Regions from separate parts of the Bacillus sp. 5RYD7K genome, predicted to be linked through region 2. Evidence: riboswitches for the same ligand, from Rfam matches in the RefSeq annotation. Region 2 holds a riboswitch; the other holds the start of a gene.

Region 1 (3,534 bases), 250 kb from region 2:
TACCCAGGAATCCAGATCAGTACCGCATAAGGACGCTATGATTTCACGGTTTTTCACAACATCATGAGCTTCGTCCCGGACGTGCAATCCGGTATTTAATGACTCATACGGAGGATTGCTGACACCGCCGTTTTTCGTTGTGAATCCGGCGATGACCTTTGTGTTATGCTGATTCACACAGTTCCAGTCTTCTATCATGAGTGCCGAGGGGGTGGTAAAACTAAACGGGTGATATGTATTCATGAAGATCCAACCTTTCGACAAACATTAAAAAGCGAATTTCCCACTCATTTTAACACAATTTTAAGCATACGTTTAGCGGCTGATTGAAAAATGAAATAAATAAATGTGCCGGAAACATTGAGATTTCCGGCTTTTTACAAGTAAAGGGAGGATTATGCTCCCCCCTTTGGTTCGTTTACACGCACTAAGATGACATCTTCCCCAATTTTAACTATATTTCGCCAAGGAATGATCATTTCCTCTTCTTTTCCGAAAAAACCGAGAACTTTTCCGCTGCCGCCTAAAATAATCGCCTGAATTTTTCCCGTTGTCACGTTAATATCAATATCACCGATGCTTCCGAGTTTTTTTCCGTTCGACACGTTTACTACATCTTTTATTTGAAATTCAGATATGCTGATCATTTGTATCACGCCCTTTGCCCGTTCTTTTTCCTATTATATGAGCGGCCGGGCTGAACCTTGTCACATCGGGCAATCTTTTTTGCGGCTGCACCAGGTGTGGATAAATCTCAGCATGATTTTCGTATAGTCCATCAGCTCATCGACGGACACTTCTTCGTTTACGGAATGGGCGTTTTTTAAATCGCCGGGTCCGTATATGACGCTTGGAATCCCGGCATGATAAAGCCATCCTCCGTCTGTTACGGTTTGGGAAACATCGATGACGGGCTCCTGTTGTTTGACGGCTGAGTGCGATTCCGCCAGAACAGAAACGGCCGGATGGTTCGGGTCGATTTCCAGCGCCGGGAACACCTCTCCTCTGTCTTCAATCATGGAAGACCCGCCCCATTTGAACACCGGCCTGTTTTCCCTGAGCCACAGATCACCGTCAGAGACACGATTGATATAGTCTTCGATTTCTGCCACAGCTTGTTCGTGCGTTTCGTTCGGGTAAAAGTGGACGGTAATCCATAATCGGCATTCATCGGCGACAAACGCTGCGTGCCTTCCCCCTTCAATAACGGCGGGGTTGATCGTATTGGTGCCTGGTGAAAAGCCGGGATAGCTTTTCGTTACCGCCCAGTGGCGTTCCAGCTCTCCCAAGGCAGTGATGATTTTCGCCATTTTTTCGATTGCGCTCGCTCCGAATGTGCCTCCGCCCGCATGAATCATATTGCGCCTCATGCCGTCATGAAATGTTTGTTTGCTTTTCAATTCTATCCAGCCGGTGATGACTCCGCCCTGCCCTTGAATATGCAGGCTGCTCGTATCCGCGACAACCGCAAAATCCGCGTGATAGCCGCGTTTGCAGCATTCCAGCGTCCCCGCCTCGCCGACTTCTTCTCCGATCACAGACTGTACAATGAGGTCGCCCGGAAGCTCAATGCCGGCATCATGGATCAGCTTCAGAGAAAAAAGAACACACGCCAATCCGCCTTTCATATCAGCGGCGCCTCTTCCGATCAGCATGCCGGCTTTAACGAGCGGCTGAAACGGGTCAGAGTCCCAGTCTTCATCCCTGACTTCGGCTACGTCAATGTGTCCGTTTAAAATCAGGCTTTGATGCCCGCTTGAATCTGTCCCTTTTAAAACACCGACTACGTTCGGATCTTCCGGATACACATCCCACATATCGACCGAGCAGCCCATTTCTTTTAAAAATCCGGCCACCCACTTCTGAGCATCTGCTGTATTTCTTGCAGGCGGAGCCGGTGTCGGAAAGGCGATCAACCTTTCAGCAATATGTATTAAATCGCCCCGCCGTTTATCCGCCTGCTGCAGCAGCATGTCAAGCTGGTTCATTGAACATCTCTCCTTTTGCTGTATTAAAAAACCCGTTTCATCCAATGAAACGGGTAAAAACGGACTTTCCTCCGCTTTTTTTCACCGCTTCCCTCCGCCGGCATGATCCGGATCAGGTCCGTTAAGGGTTGAGACTAACATCTCTCTCAGCTGCATGTCAGCAGCACCCCCAGGGTGAATTGATTTTATTTGACGGATGATGCCGCTTTTGCACACGTTAAAAATGGACGGCCGTTGTTCCATAAGACATTGACAGGCATATCGAAAAACGCTGTAAGCCGCTCGTCAGAAAGCATGTCCTTGATTTTCCCGGCAGCGAACACCTCGCCTTGTTTTAAAAGCAGCGCCTGATCAAATACCGGCAGAATTTCTTCAGCATGATGAGTGACATAAAGGATGGACGGCGCATTTTCTTTTTCAGCGATCGACGTTATCGTATCCAGCAGCTGCTCTCTTGCCATAAAATCGAGACCCGTCACGGGCTCATCCAAAATCAGCAGTTCCGGATCAGCCATAAGCGCCCGCGCAATCAGCGCTCTTTGCCTTTCCCCCTGAGATAACGTTTCATACCGTCTGTCCGCGAAACTGATGGCGCCTAAATCCTTCAGAAGACCGATCGCTTTTTCCCTCACTTGTTCACTCGGCGTTTCGTAAAGCCCGATTGAAGCGTACGCGCCGCTGAGGGCGATTTCAAAAGCAGAATCCGCGGCATATAATTTGTGCTGAAGACCCGCTGAAACAAGACCGATTTTTTTTCTGAGCCTGTCACCGAGCTCTGTTTTGCCGAATTGATGGCCGAGCACCTGCATCTCTCCTGAAGTGGGAAAGTAATAAGAACATAACATATTCAGCAAGGCTGTTTTTCCGGCTCCGTTCAGTCCGAACAGCACCCAATTTTCGTTTTTCTCAACGCGCCAGTTGATATCTTTCAAAATCCATTGGCCGTTTCTTTTTAATGACACATTGTCCAGCTGTAAAATCATTGCAGTTCCCCCGTTTATTTGTTTCAATTTTCTTAAAACTTTTACACATTAGAATACATCACTTTTTCGCAAACGTAAACCGGCGCACGAAAAAAGCCTTTAAAACAATGTTTAAAGGCTTTCTCCGTTATTGATGGATATTCTTATTCATTTGTTTAATGGCTGCCTTTTCAAGCCTTGAGACCTGAGCTTGGGATATGCCGATTTCTTCTGCGACTTCCATTTGGGTTTTCCCCTGGAAAAAGCGTTTTCGCAAAATCATTTTTTCCCGTTCGTTCAGTCTTCTCATGCCTTCTTTCAGAGCGAGCTCCTCAATCCATTGTGTATCCTTATTGCGCTCATCGCTGATCTGGTCCATCACGTAAATCGGATCGCCGCCGTCATTATAAATCGGCTCAAACAGTGATACCGGATCTTGGATGGCGTCAAGGGCAAACACAATTTCTTCATGGGGCACTTCAAGAACTTTGGCGATTTCCTCTGCTGTCGGCTCCCTGCTTGTCTCACTGATTAACCGCTCCCTTACTTGAAGCGCTTTATATGCGATATCGCGAAGCGACCTC
Region 2 (3,534 bases):
GCAGCGGCAAAGCTAAATGCGCCCGCTCCGCGATTCCGATATGATCGGAAAACAATGAGTCCGGCGTTCCGCGGTACACCAGCTTCGTGCCGCAGAGCACAAGGATCGAATCGGCATAATCTGAGACGAGCTCCATATTATGTGTCACCATTAAAACAGCCGTTCCTTCCTTTTGGATCTCCTGAAGCATCAGCATGCACTCACGCGCCGTTTTTGCGTCCTGCCCGAAAGTCGGTTCATCAAGCAGCAAAACTTTCACCTGATGCATAAGCATCGTCGCGACGCTGAGCCTGCGCTTTTGTCCTTGGCTTAAAGAGAACGGATGCTGTGAGGCATAGCGTCTCAGGCCGAACCGGGTTAAGAGCTGAAGAGCTTTCTCCTTTGCGGCTTGACCGTTTTCAAAGCCGAACAAGAGCTCTTGAATGACGGAATCTGTGACAAACTGGTGTTCAGGATTTTGGAAAACATACCCCATCAGGCGCCGAAGCTCTTTTTCCGAATAGGAATCTACCGGTCTGCCGTCTATTTTGATGTCTCCGCTCACAGGGCGGATGAGCTTGGCCGCGGCGGACAGGAGCGTGGATTTTCCGGTTCCGTTAGGGCCGGCAATCGCGGTGATTGACCCTTTTTTTACGGAAAAGCTCACGTCTTGAAAAATGGTGTCCGTTCCTCTTGTGAATGACAGCCCGTGAACACTCAGCGCGTCCTCTGCCGAAAGCGCGGCGGGCCGGGGGCCGGGAAAGGGCGGTACAGGTTCTTGAAACAGTCTTTCCTTGCACAATGTAAAAGGGATGCTGACGTGCTTCTGCAATGAGATCACCCGCGGAATCGGAATGCCGAGCTGCGTCAGCTCTTCAAGTTTTGTTTCAAAGATCGCGTCGGTCTCTCCGTCCATCACCTTCTGACCCGTTCCGTCAAGGACAATCGTCCTGTCTATCCATGGCGCCCAATGATCAAGCTGATGCTCGATAACGAGAAGTCCGAAGCCTTTTTCGGCCTGCAGTTCTTTGATCAGCCGCACCAATTCCCGCACGGAATATGGATCAAGCTGTGCCGTCGGTTCGTCTAAAATAATGAGTTCCGGTTCCATCGCAATGATACAAGCGAGCGCGACCTTTTGTTTTGAACCGCCTGACAGCGAGGCGATCGTCCGTGTTTTCAGATGAGTGATTTCTAATTTTTCCAAAACGTCCTCAATAATTGAGTCCATCTCTTCTTTTGTATATTGCAAATTTTCCAGACCGAAGGCTATTTCATCTTCAACCGTCAGCATGCAAAACTGCTGATCCGGATCTTGAAACACGACGCCGATGGATCGGGCGGCGGGTTCTGACAGGTCCGAAAGATGTGTTCCGTATAAGGAAACGGTTCCCGTTTGAACTGCATCGCAGGCTTCCGGATACAGACCGTTTAAACAAAGTGCGAGCGAGCTTTTACCGCATCCGCTCGGCCCGAGCAATAAAACCCGTTCTCCTTTGCGGAGCTGAAATGACACGTCTTGAAAAACAGGCTTCTCATCCTGCTCATAAGAAAAGGTAAGACGGCGGACCGATAGAAGGGGTTCAGATGCCTGCATCTTGGTTCACCTGTTTCTTTTTCTTCTTGAATTCTTTTCCGAGCGCCATGCCGTTCAGCACCCCTGTGTAAGCCAGCGCATCACTGATTGCTTTGCCGAGAAGGCCGGCAAGAAGCGCACCTGAGACCAGGCGGATGAGAAGCATGACAACTAATAAACCCGGATTCAAAACAGAGTATCCGGAAATGAACAAGTCATAAATGAAGCTCGCAACAGAAGACCCCATACCGGATAAAAGGAGCACGGGCAGGGTATACACCCGCCAGCGTGTCGCAAAAAAGACCGCTTCTGCACCGATTCCCTGCGCGATGCCGATCAGAATCACCATCGGCCCTGACGGATTTCCGAGTAAACACTCTACAAACGCGGCGATGATTTCAGAAACAAGCGCCGCTCCCGGTTTTTGAATAATGTAGGCGGCAATCACCGAGACGATAAACCAAATACCGTAAATCGGTTCGTAGCTCATCCGGCCGAAAAACCCTGCCGCTATATTGCTTGCATGAGTTGATAATAAATAAACGACAGCGAATACAACACTGATGACGGACATGACGACAATTTCTCTCATTTTCCAATTTTTCATTGTGATCTCCTGCTTTCTTATCGGATAGTCGTATGTATGAAAGAGTTGATTTTACGAAAGACGATTGATCGTAAGTTTCATATTGCAGTGTCCTCCCCCGTTTTTTAATGAAAAATAAAAAACTGCATATCCGAGGGAATATGCAGCAGCAGAACGAAAACGCATGGAAAAAACCCTGCGCTCCGGTCAATCTGCACTTCCCCACGCTGGTATTATCCAGATCGGGTTATAAGGGATCAAAACACGCCTGCCGCATGTTTTATCTCAGCCGATAACAGCACCCCTAGTGCTTTTCCTATACAGTTTTTTATGATGACATCATCATAGTTGATCATATCTGATTTGTAAACAGCCTTTCTCTAAACAGAGTTTGGAATCGGACCGGAAGATCATTCATAAAGATAAGAAGAGCCCTTTTGATCAAAAGGAAACGGAGGACATCTATGTTTGTTCATACAGTGCAGTCTGGCGACTCGTTATTTTCCATCAGCAGAAAGTACGGATACCCTGTTGACAGCATCAGAAGCGTCAACGGGCTTGAGGAAACGAATATCGTTCCGGGGCAGGCGCTTTTAATCCCTCTTAATGAATATACGGTTCAGCCGAATGATACGTATGCCGTTATCGCAAGTAAGACTTATGTGCCGCAGATGCAGCTGATGCAGGCAAACCCGGATATTCCGCCGAACCGGCTGCGGCCGGGTTTAAAAGTGAGAATTCCGGATATCTCCAACTATTTGGCGGGAACCCTGCAATTTTACGTCATTCGGACACCTGAAGCGGACAGAGAGCTCATTAATGATTTTGCACCCTATTCATCGGCGATTTCTTTGTTTGAATATCATTTTGGCCCAAACGGAGATATCATGAATGATTTAAACGACAGAACCGCGATAGAAACCACATGGCAAAACAGAGTGCGGCCGCTTGCGGTTATCACGAATCTGACAGAAGGAGGGTTCAGCCCGGAATTAGCCCATCAAGTCCTGCAGAACCCGACGGCGAGAACGAACCTCGTCACTAATATCGTCTACCTGACCGTAAGAAAGGGATACGGCGGTGTAAATATTGATTTTGAACGGATCAGGGAAGCCGACCGGGACCTGTTTACAGGATTTCTCCGGCAGTTAAAAACCCGGCTCTCAGAGCACCAGCTCGCGCTAACGATATCGGTTCCGGCGAAAACAAATGAAGCGGTGCCGTGGCTGAGGGGATATGATTACGGCGGAATCGGAGCCGTCGTCGATTATATGTTCATCATGGCGTACGACTGGCACCACGCCGGCAGTGAGCCGGGACCCGTAGCGCCTTTGACGGAGGTCAGAGAAACCATCAATTTTGCCATCAGCAGAGTGCCGAGAAGAAAGGTGAT

Evidence for each region. A riboswitch is a leader RNA that binds a small molecule or an ion and turns the genes downstream of it on or off. The one in region 2 is predicted to bind thiamine pyrophosphate.
Region 1: linked by a shared signal. The riboswitch ahead of ACQE26_RS16095 (acetylornithine deacetylase) and the one ahead of ACQE26_RS17125 (ECF transporter S component) in region 2 are both predicted to bind thiamine pyrophosphate.

Annotation. Positions count from the first base shown of each region.
Region 1 covers NZ_CP191200.1:3,282,131-3,285,664, forward strand. The annotation lists gene pgeF (peptidoglycan editing factor PgeF) at 1-243, opposite strand, end outside; gene ACQE26_RS16090 (YlmC/YmxH family sporulation protein) at 396-647, opposite strand; gene ACQE26_RS16095 (acetylornithine deacetylase) at 708-1,988, opposite strand; TPP riboswitch at 2,061-2,169, opposite strand; gene ACQE26_RS16100 (ABC transporter ATP-binding protein) at 2,174-2,971, opposite strand; gene sigG (RNA polymerase sporulation sigma factor SigG) at 3,099-3,534, opposite strand, start outside.
Region 2 covers NZ_CP191200.1:3,530,724-3,534,257, reverse strand. The annotation lists gene ACQE26_RS17130 (ABC transporter ATP-binding protein) at 1-1,576, opposite strand, end outside; gene ACQE26_RS17125 (ECF transporter S component) at 1,563-2,162, opposite strand; TPP riboswitch at 2,344-2,457, opposite strand; gene ACQE26_RS17120 (glycosyl hydrolase family 18 protein) at 2,606-3,534, shown strand, end outside.